DNA from 2 places in the Falsihalocynthiibacter sp. CO-5D18 genome. Region 1 is predicted to be linked to the other one. Evidence: riboswitches for the same ligand, from Rfam matches in the RefSeq annotation. Region 1 holds a riboswitch; the other holds the start of a gene.

Evidence for each region. Region 1 has a riboswitch for thiamine pyrophosphate ahead of thiB (thiamine ABC transporter substrate binding subunit). Riboswitches for the same ligand answer to the same signal wherever they lie in the genome.
Region 2: it holds a riboswitch for thiamine pyrophosphate, as region 1 does, so the genes downstream of both, thiD (bifunctional hydroxymethylpyrimidine kinase/phosphomethylpyrimidine kinase) here and thiB (thiamine ABC transporter substrate binding subunit) in region 1, are expected to answer to the same signal.

The regions. Positions count from the first base shown of each region.
Region 1 covers NZ_JBGFCF010000018.1:31,989-36,399, forward strand. The annotation lists gene AB9F27_RS19175 (DMT family transporter) at 1-201, shown strand, start outside; gene AB9F27_RS19180 (cytochrome c biogenesis CcdA family protein) at 274-987, shown strand; gene AB9F27_RS19185 (thioredoxin family protein) at 997-1,404, shown strand; gene aroC (chorismate synthase) at 1,401-2,501, opposite strand; TPP riboswitch at 2,592-2,689, shown strand; gene thiB (thiamine ABC transporter substrate binding subunit) at 2,724-3,710, shown strand; gene AB9F27_RS19200 (thiamine/thiamine pyrophosphate ABC transporter permease ThiP) at 3,686-4,411, shown strand, end outside.
Region 2 covers NZ_JBGFCF010000002.1:111,635-116,045, forward strand. The annotation lists gene AB9F27_RS03050 (ABC transporter ATP-binding protein) at 1-448, opposite strand, end outside; gene AB9F27_RS03055 (HlyD family efflux transporter periplasmic adaptor subunit) at 445-1,395, opposite strand; gene AB9F27_RS03060 (TetR/AcrR family transcriptional regulator) at 1,400-2,113, opposite strand; TPP riboswitch at 2,212-2,312, shown strand; gene thiD (bifunctional hydroxymethylpyrimidine kinase/phosphomethylpyrimidine kinase) at 2,342-3,175, shown strand; gene AB9F27_RS03070 (FAD-dependent oxidoreductase) at 3,175-4,170, shown strand; gene thiS (sulfur carrier protein ThiS) at 4,154-4,351, shown strand; gene AB9F27_RS03080 (thiazole synthase) at 4,355-4,411, shown strand, end outside.

The sequences.
Region 1 (4,411 bases):
GCCACGGTCATTTGGTTCAAACTGGTGGATCGCATTGGCATGACCCGCGCGGCTACATTCCACTTTCTCAATCCGTTCCTAGGGGCGGCGGTGGCGGCCGTTATGCTGGGCGAAACTTTGGGCATGTGGGACATCATCGGCGTGGTGATAATTTCTCTTGGCATTCTTGCGGTTCAACTCGCGCGCCAAAAACCAATCTAACGAAGCTTCACAAACGCGCGACCCTTACCGCGCGCGCCTGACAGGGCGTTTGAAACCTGCTAGCTCCGAAATATGGAATTAGTTTTTGGATATCTGGCGGGACTTCTAACGTTGATCAACCCCTGCGTTTTGCCGGTATTGCCGATTGTCTTGGCGACGGCCCTTCAGGCGAGTCCACGCGGCCCGCTGGCCCTTGCTGCGGGCATGTCGCTGACCTTTGTTATCCTTGGCGTGGCGCTTTCCACCATCGGTCTTGCGGTGGGGATATTGCCAGAGGATGTCGCCCGTATCGGCGCGGTGTTGATGGTGGTCTTTGGCATAGTTCTACTGGTGCCCAAGCTCGGCGATAAATTCAGCCGCGCGACATCCGGCCTTTCACAGAAAGCAGATCAAAACATTGACGGCTTAAATCGCGAGTCGCTTTGGGGACAGTTCTGGGGCGGGGCACTGTTGGGCGCGGTCTGGAGTCCCTGTGTTGGACCCACCTTGGGCGGCGCGATTGCGCTTGCCACCCAAGGAGAGAGCCTCGTTTGGGCCACGCTGATTATGGTGAGTTTTGCCCTCGGAGTCTCGACAGTGATCCTGTTATTGGCCTATGGCGCGCGCGCGACTTTGCTCAAGCGGCAGGCTCTAATGCGCCGAATTGCGGCAAAGTCGCGCGTCATTATGGGGATCACGTTTATCCTCGTGGGCACTGCAATCTACTTTCAACTTCACATCATTCTCGAGCGCTGGGCGTTGCAAAACCTTCCCGCGTGGCTCGTTGATTTTTCCGTTTCAATCTAGGAGGTCCCAATGGACAGACGACATTTTCTTGCCTTCACTGCCGCCTTGGCAACGCTTCCCCTAAGCGCCCAAGCGAATTCTGGTTCGGTGGCTTATACGCCCGGATTGGTCGACAAAGCCCTCGCCGAAGGGAAAACTGTTTTCATCGATTTCGCCACGGATTGGTGCACCACCTGCGCGGCGCAGAACCGCGTAATTCAAAAGTTACGAGCGGAAAATCCGGCCTATGATGCGGGTCTATTGTTCGTGTATTTTGATTGGGATCAATATTCAAAAGACGAATTAGCTCGTCGCCTGAAAATTCCACGCCGGTCTGTTTTGGTTGTGCTAAAAGGCGACGCAGAAATTGGCCGCGTCACCCTTGGCACCAGCGAGGAAGAAATCAAAGCTCTGTTGGATGCGGGAATCGCAACCTAGCCGATCTTCCCTTGGTTCGTGCCGACTTGCCCACGGTGAAGCAAAAAATGGTCCAAAATCACGCAGGCCATCATTGCTTCGCCCACGGGAACGGCGCGAATGCCGACACAGGGGTCGTGGCGGCCTTTGGTGATAATTTCGGTATCTTCGCCTGCTTTAGACACTGTTTTGCGGGTCGTGAGGATCGAGGATGTTGGTTTGACCGCAAAGCGCACCACGAGGTCTTGGCCTGTGCTAATCCCGCCCAGAATGCCGCCCGCGTGGTTTGAAGTATATTCCGGTCCGTTCGAACCCATACGAATTTCGTCGGCGTTTTCTTCGCCCGTCAGTACTGCAGCATGCATGCCCTCGCCAATTTCAACGCCTTTTACCGCGTTAATACTCATCATCGCTGCGGCCAAATCAGTGTCTAACTTGGCATAAACCGGCGCGCCGAGGCCTGCGGGCGCGCCCTGCGCCACAACCTCAACAATCGCTCCGACGGAACTTCCAGATTTGCGTAACCCGTCCAAGTAGGCGGCCCAGTCCTTGGCCGATATCGCGTCGGGTGTCCAAAAGGGGTTTTGATCGATTTGATCCCAGTCAAAATTTTCGCGGTCAATGGAATGCGGTCCCATTTGCACCATGAAACCCTTGATCTTGAGGTCGGGTAAAAGCGTAGCAAGAACCGCGCGCGCAATCCCGCCTGCGGCTACACGTGCCGCCGTTTCGCGAGCCGAGCTGCGCCCGCCGCCACGATGATCGCGAATGCCGTATTTTTGATAATAGGTAATGTCCGCATGACCGGGGCGGAATTTCTCGACAATATCGCCGTAATCTTTGCTGCGTTGATCGGTGTTTTCGATCATCAATTGAATGGGCGTGCCAGTGGTTTTCCCCTCAAAAACACCCGAGAGAATCCGAACTTCATCTGCTTCGCGCCGCTGGGTCGTGTATTTATTCTGACCGGGTTTGCGCAGGTCGAGCCATTTTTGCAGCATCGCCTCGTTGATTTCTACATTGGGCGGGCAGCCGTCAACCGTCGCCCCAAGGGCGGGTCCGTGGCTTTCACCCCAAGTTGTGACGCGAAAGAGGTGTCCAAAACTGTTCATCGACATATGCGGCTCCTTTGCTCTGATCTGTACATGTCCCCTGCGTTTGGCTCAAGTGGATATGCCTTGCACCCCTGCAATCAGATCAATAGATGTGGTCCTACCTCGGGGGGCCTTAGCGGCTGAGATACGAAAGTGGACCCGTTGAACCTGAACCGATTAAGATCGGCGGAGGGAAGGTCTGGGATTCTCCCCCTTCATCCGCCCGTCGCATGATGGAGAATACGAATGAAATATTCCATGATTGCAGCGGGTATCATTTTGGCCAGCGCGGCCACGGCGGATACCCAAGAGCTGACAGTTTATACCTACGATAGTTTTGTGTCTGATTGGGGGCCGGGTCCGGCGATCGAGACGGCGTTTGAAGCGCAATGTGAGTGCGATTTGAAGCTCGTGGGCGCGGGCGATGGCGCGGCCCTTTTGGCACGCGTTCGTCTTGAAGGCGTGCGCACAAAAGCTGACATTGTCCTTGGATTAGACACGAATTTGACGGCGGCTGCGGCGGAAACGGGTCTCTTTGCGTTGCACGGGCAAGAGGGCGTCGCGTTTGACTTACCAATCGAGTGGGAAGACACAATGTTCATCCCCTATGATTGGGGCTATTTCGCGTTTATCTATGACAATACAAAGATCTCCACCCCTCCTGCAAACTTTAAAGAGCTGGCAGCAAGCGATCTGAAAATCGTTATCCAAGACCCGCGCAGTTCCACACCGGGCCTTGGTCTTTTGATGTGGGTGAAAGCGGCCTATGGCGACGAAGCCCCCGCCATTTGGGAAGCGCTTTCGGACAATATCATCACCGTGACCAAAGGCTGGTCCGAGGCCTATGGCATGTTCCTTGAGGGCGAAGCCGATATGGTTTTGTCCTATACAACCAGCCCCGCCTATCATTTGATCGCGGAAGAGGACGCCAGCAAAAGTGCCGCGCCTTTTGGAGAGGGGCACTATTTGCAAGTGGAGGTCGCGGCCAAGGTTGCGCATACTGATCACTCCGATTTGGCCGATGAATTTTTGGCGTTTATGGTGAGCGATGCGTTTCAGTCAATCATTCCGACAACCAATTGGATGTACCCCGCGGTGACGCCGGATGACGGTTTGCCTGAGGGGTTTGAAACTTTGACCATCCCAACAGAGGCGCTGCTTTTTGCAGCGGGGGATGCGCAGGCTGAACGGGACGGAGCGCTTGAGGAATGGCGTCTCTCTCTGTCAAAATAAAGCGCCAACGCGGCATAGGGTTCTGGGTGGGGGCGGCGGTGGCTGCTCTCATTCTACTCTTGTGCTTTGGCACCGTTGGCATTGTCGCGTGGCGCGCAGAAGCCGGCAGCACGATTAACGAGGCAGACATTTCCGCTCTGACATTTACGGTCAAACAGGCGCTTCTCTCCGCGTTTTTTAGCGTGATTTTGGCAATCCCCGTAGCGCGGGCGTTGGCGCGGCGGTCGTTCTTTGGGCGGCGGGTGTTGATCACCTTACTTGGCGCGCCTTTCGTGCTTCCAGTTATTGTTGCTGTTCTTGGGTTGCTGGCAGTTTTTGGGCGCTCGGGAATTGTGAGTTGGCTTCTGGGGCAATTCGGAATCGCACCGATTCATATTTTCGGTTTGCACGGCGTGGTTCTTGCGCATGTGTTCTTTAATCTGCCGCTTGCTGTGCGTCTGATCCTGCAAGGGTGGTTGGCGATCCCGTCGGAACAATTTCGCCTCGCGGCGTCCCTTGGATGTAATGCGCGAGATCGTAGACGACTCCTTGAATATCCAATGCTCGCAGAGGTTGTTCCTGGGGCCTTCGCGATTATCTTTCTCATCTGCACAACGAGTTTCGCGGTCGCGCTTGCTATCGGGGGCGGGCCAAAATCAACGACGCTTGAACTCGCGATTTATCATGCTTTCCGCTTTGATTTCGACCTGAGCAAAGCCGCG
Region 2 (4,411 bases), on a different contig from region 1:
AACATGCCGCCAGCGCCAAACGTTGCTTCCACCCGCCCGACAACGTGCCCGCCAATTGGTTTGCACGGTCAGCGAGGCCTAAGTCGCTCAATGCCTCTTGTACACATTTCTTGCGGTTCTTAATCCGGTACATTCGCGCCATAAAATCGAGGTTTTCACGGATCGTCAGGTCCTCGTAAAGCGAGAACCTTTGGGTCATATATCCCACGTTTTCTTTGATGCTGCCTTGTTGCGACAGGATATCAAACCCAAGGCAGGTACCCGCGCCCTCATCCGGCGTGAGCAACCCGCACATCATACGGATTGTCGTGGTTTTGCCCGAACCATTGGGGCCAAGAAAGCCGTAAATAGCCCCCTTGGGTACCTCCATATCAAAGCTGTCCACCACCCTTCGCCCGCCGAAAACCTTGGTCAGGCCTGTAACGGATATGGCAAATGGTTGGGTCAATCGCGTGGCCTCAACGTGAGGGGTTGTCCGGGCAAAACATCACCCGCATTCTCCAGTATAGCTTCGGCCCGAAACACCAGCCGCGACCGCTCCTCGCGACTGTAAATGATGGGAGGCGTGTATTGCGGCGTCGCGGCAAGGCGCGTCAGATGCGCGGTGATTTCGTCAGGGCAACCACTGCAGGCGACATCAAAAATTTCACCTAACGACACACTGGCGCGCTCGCCTTCAGGGATGAAAAACAAAGCCTTCAAGCTTGCCGGAGGGAGGATCGAGACGACCGGAGCACCTGCCAAAGCAACTTCGCCCTGCTCGTAAAACACCTTGTCAACACGCCCTCCAATCGGAGCTTTGACGGTGGTGTCATTCAGGGCGGAACGGGCGCCTTCAAGTTGGGCGAGGGCGGCGTCATGGGTGGCTTCGGCGGCTATCCTTTGGGAAACCCGCGCAGGCAATTCGGCGACGTGTAGTTGTGCTTCAAACTGGGCGACACGTGCGTTGGCCCCTTGTAACAAAGCCGTATCGGTATCGACGCGGGCTTGCGAAACGGACCCCGTTTTGGAAAGGCGTTGGGTGCGCTCCAATGTCGACTGGGCAAGGCGTTGATCCACCTTGGCGGAATCAAGTGAGGCGTGGATCACGGCGATCTCTTCGTCACGGCTTCCTGTCGCTAGATTTTCCAGATTTGCTTGCGCGACAGCAACTTGGGCCTGCGCCGCATGTAAGGCCGCGGTCTGGTGGCTGTCGTCGATTTGAAACAGCGTCTCAAGCGCAGAAATGGACTCGCCTTCTCGCGCGCGCATATTCACAATCCGACCCGCGACAGCAGACGCAACATAGACGTAATCACCCTCAGCATAGCCGTTATATTCCAGAACAACGGGCTCCCCAAAACTTGGAAAAATGGCGTTGATGATGACGATCAGCCAATTCGGAAGGGAGTTCATCTCGCTATCCTTTCTGGGGTTCGAGGCCTGCGTTTAGGATCAAAAGGTGGTTCTCAATTAGGCGGTCCAAATGAAATCCACCCTCTGGTTCGATCCCGAATATTTCGTAAAAAATGATGTGTGCGAGGATCGGTCCGATCACAGTTCGCGCGGTTAGTTCGGGGTCGATGGGCCGAATATGGCCTCCTTCGACACCCTGCGCCAAAAGCGTCGAAAGGGCGGGAATGGCGCGGTCTAAAACGGCGGTGCGAAATAGCGTGGCAATCTCTGGGGCTGCGGGAGCTTCATGGATTACGATCAAGGGGACGGCTCGGTTGCGTTTGTCCGTCAAGACCTTCCCCATCATTCGTAAGAATTGCTCAATAGCCGGGCGGGGATCCCCTTTATGACGCGAAATATTGTCAAATAGAGCATCCGTTAAGGGCGCGATTGTGCGACTTACCAAGCCCGCAAGTATGGCCTCTTTGGAGGGGAAATACAGGTAGACGGCCCCCTTGGAAATACCCGCGCGTTGGGCGACCTGATCCACACTTGTTCGTGCAAACCCTTGATCAATAAAGAGGGCAAGGGCCGCATCCAAAACCTCATCTGGGCGTGCGTTTGCACGTCGGCGAAACTTTGGTTCTGGTTTCTCTGATGGGGACATGTGAAAATTATAACTGACTTGATGGTCAGTAGCAAGGGCTTTCCAAGTTAGGCATAGTGATCGTGGATGCATTTGAAAGCGCCTCAAACATCGGGTTGTGGCTACTAGAAATCTAAACTAAGCATTGCCCCAACGATTGTTTGTCCACGTACTTGTGGCCAGACACCATATTTTATCCGTCGGGGGGCCCATTAGGGCTGAGAGGTGCTTGCACCGACCCGTCGAACCTGATCCGGGTTATACCGGCGTAGGGAACGGGTACTTTGCGCAAATATCGCGCAGACTCTTTCTTTCGCTGGCATGCCCCAACTCGATGGAGATGCGCCAGTGACATTCACGACCCCAATCGCCCTAACAATAGCAGGCTCGGACAGCGGCGGTGGTGCAGGTGTGCAGGCTGATCTCAAGGCAATGTCGGCGAATGGATCGTTTGGGGCCAGCGTCATAACAGCCATCACAGCGCAAAACACGAAGTCAGTAACCGCCGTTCATGAGGTGCCTGCCGATGTTGTCGCCGCGCAGATCGAGGCGGTCCTTGCCGATATTCAGGTCCGCGCTATTAAGCTCGGGATGTTGTTTTCGATCTCGATCATTGACGCTGTCGCGCGGTGCCTCACCGATTTTAAAGGTCCCATAGTTGTTGATCCGGTGATGATCGCCAAATCCGGTGACTCGCTTTTGCAAGACGCTGCCATTGAAGCAATGGTTACGCAAATCCTCCCCCTCGCCACGTTACTTACACCCAATTTGCCCGAAGCTGCTCGCCTGTTGGGCGAGCCCCAAGCGCACACATTGGCCGAAGTCACGGCGCAAGGAATGCGCCTTTTGGCCATGGGGCCGAGCGCGGTTTTGATGAAAGGCGGCCACGCAGAAGGGGAAACTTGCTCAGATATTTTGATTGAGGCGGGCGGCGTGGTGATAACGCTTTCTGCGCCCCGCATCGCCACCCGTAATACCCACGGCACTGGCTGTACTTACGCCTCCGCAATCGCGGCAAACCTGTCCAAGGGGTTGGATTTGCATGCATCCGTAGTCGCCGCGCATAGCTATTTGCAAGGCGCAATCGCCGCCGCGGATCAGTTGCAAATTGGCCAGGGCCAGGGCCCCGTTCATCACTTTTATGGACAATGGTAATGCATGACATCACAATCATCGGCGCGGGCGTCGCGGGCCTGTGTGTGGCGCGCGCCTTGTTGGATCGCGGCGCCCATGTCACGGTTATTGATCGCCACGCCAACCCGGGGCCACAGGCTTGCTCATGGTGGGCAGGTGGAATGCTTGCCCCGTTTTGCGAGGGTGAAAGCGCCGAAGAACCTGTGATCCGACTTGGCCAAGAGGCCGCCAACTGGTGGGAAGCGAAAACGCAGACCGTACATCGCAACGGTTCGCTTGTGGTTTCGCCGACGCGCGACAAAGCGGACCTGACCCGATTTGCACGACGCACGACCAACTTTCGAGAGGTCACTTCGGACGAAATCTCAACGTTAGAGCCTGATTTGGCCGACCGTTTCACCAAAGGGCTTTACTTCGAAAGCGAGGCGCATCTGGCACCCCGCGAAACTTTGACGCGATTGCAGGCAAGTTTGGTGGCGGATGGCGCGGTGTTTGAACAGGCCGAAGCCGACCCCGAGGATTTTGCCCAGCGAGGCCTTACGATTGATTGCCGAGGGTTTCAGGCCCGCGATCAAATCGCCGATCTGCGCGGTGTGAAGGGCGAGATGCTTGTGCTCTCCTGCCCCGAAGTTACGTTAAGCCGCCCCATCCGCCTTCTGCATCCACGCGTCCCGCTTTATATTGTTCCACGCGGCGACGGCGTTTTCATGCTGGGCGCAACGATGATTGAAGGCCGCGCAGGCAAGCACGTCACCGCTCGCGCGCTGCTCGAACTGCTGAGCGCAGCCTATGCTCTGGCGCCCGCCTTTGGCGAGGCCGAGGTATTGGAAATTGGCGTCGATAGTCGCCCTGCATTTCCCGACAACCTGCTGCGCATTCGCCGTGAGGGAAACCTTATCCGCGCCAACGGCCTGTATCGGCATGGGTTCCTATTGGCCCCCGCGTTGGCGCGCATGGTGGCGGAATTAATCTTTGATAACAAACAGCCGGAGGTAATGGATGAAACTTCAAATTAATGGCGAACCCGTGGACATTCAGATTGGCACGTTAGCAGATCTGCTGGAGGCCCGAGGGTTTGGGGAAGCTAAAGTTGCGACTGCTGTGAACGGCCAATTTGTTCCCGCCACCGCCCGTGCCGATTTCGCGATCTCCGACGGCGATAGGATCGAAGTCCTTGCCCCGATGCAGGGGGGATAAAGGATGCGTGATTTTTATGGCACGACCCTTGCCAATGGTTTCATGCTCGGCACCGCGCAA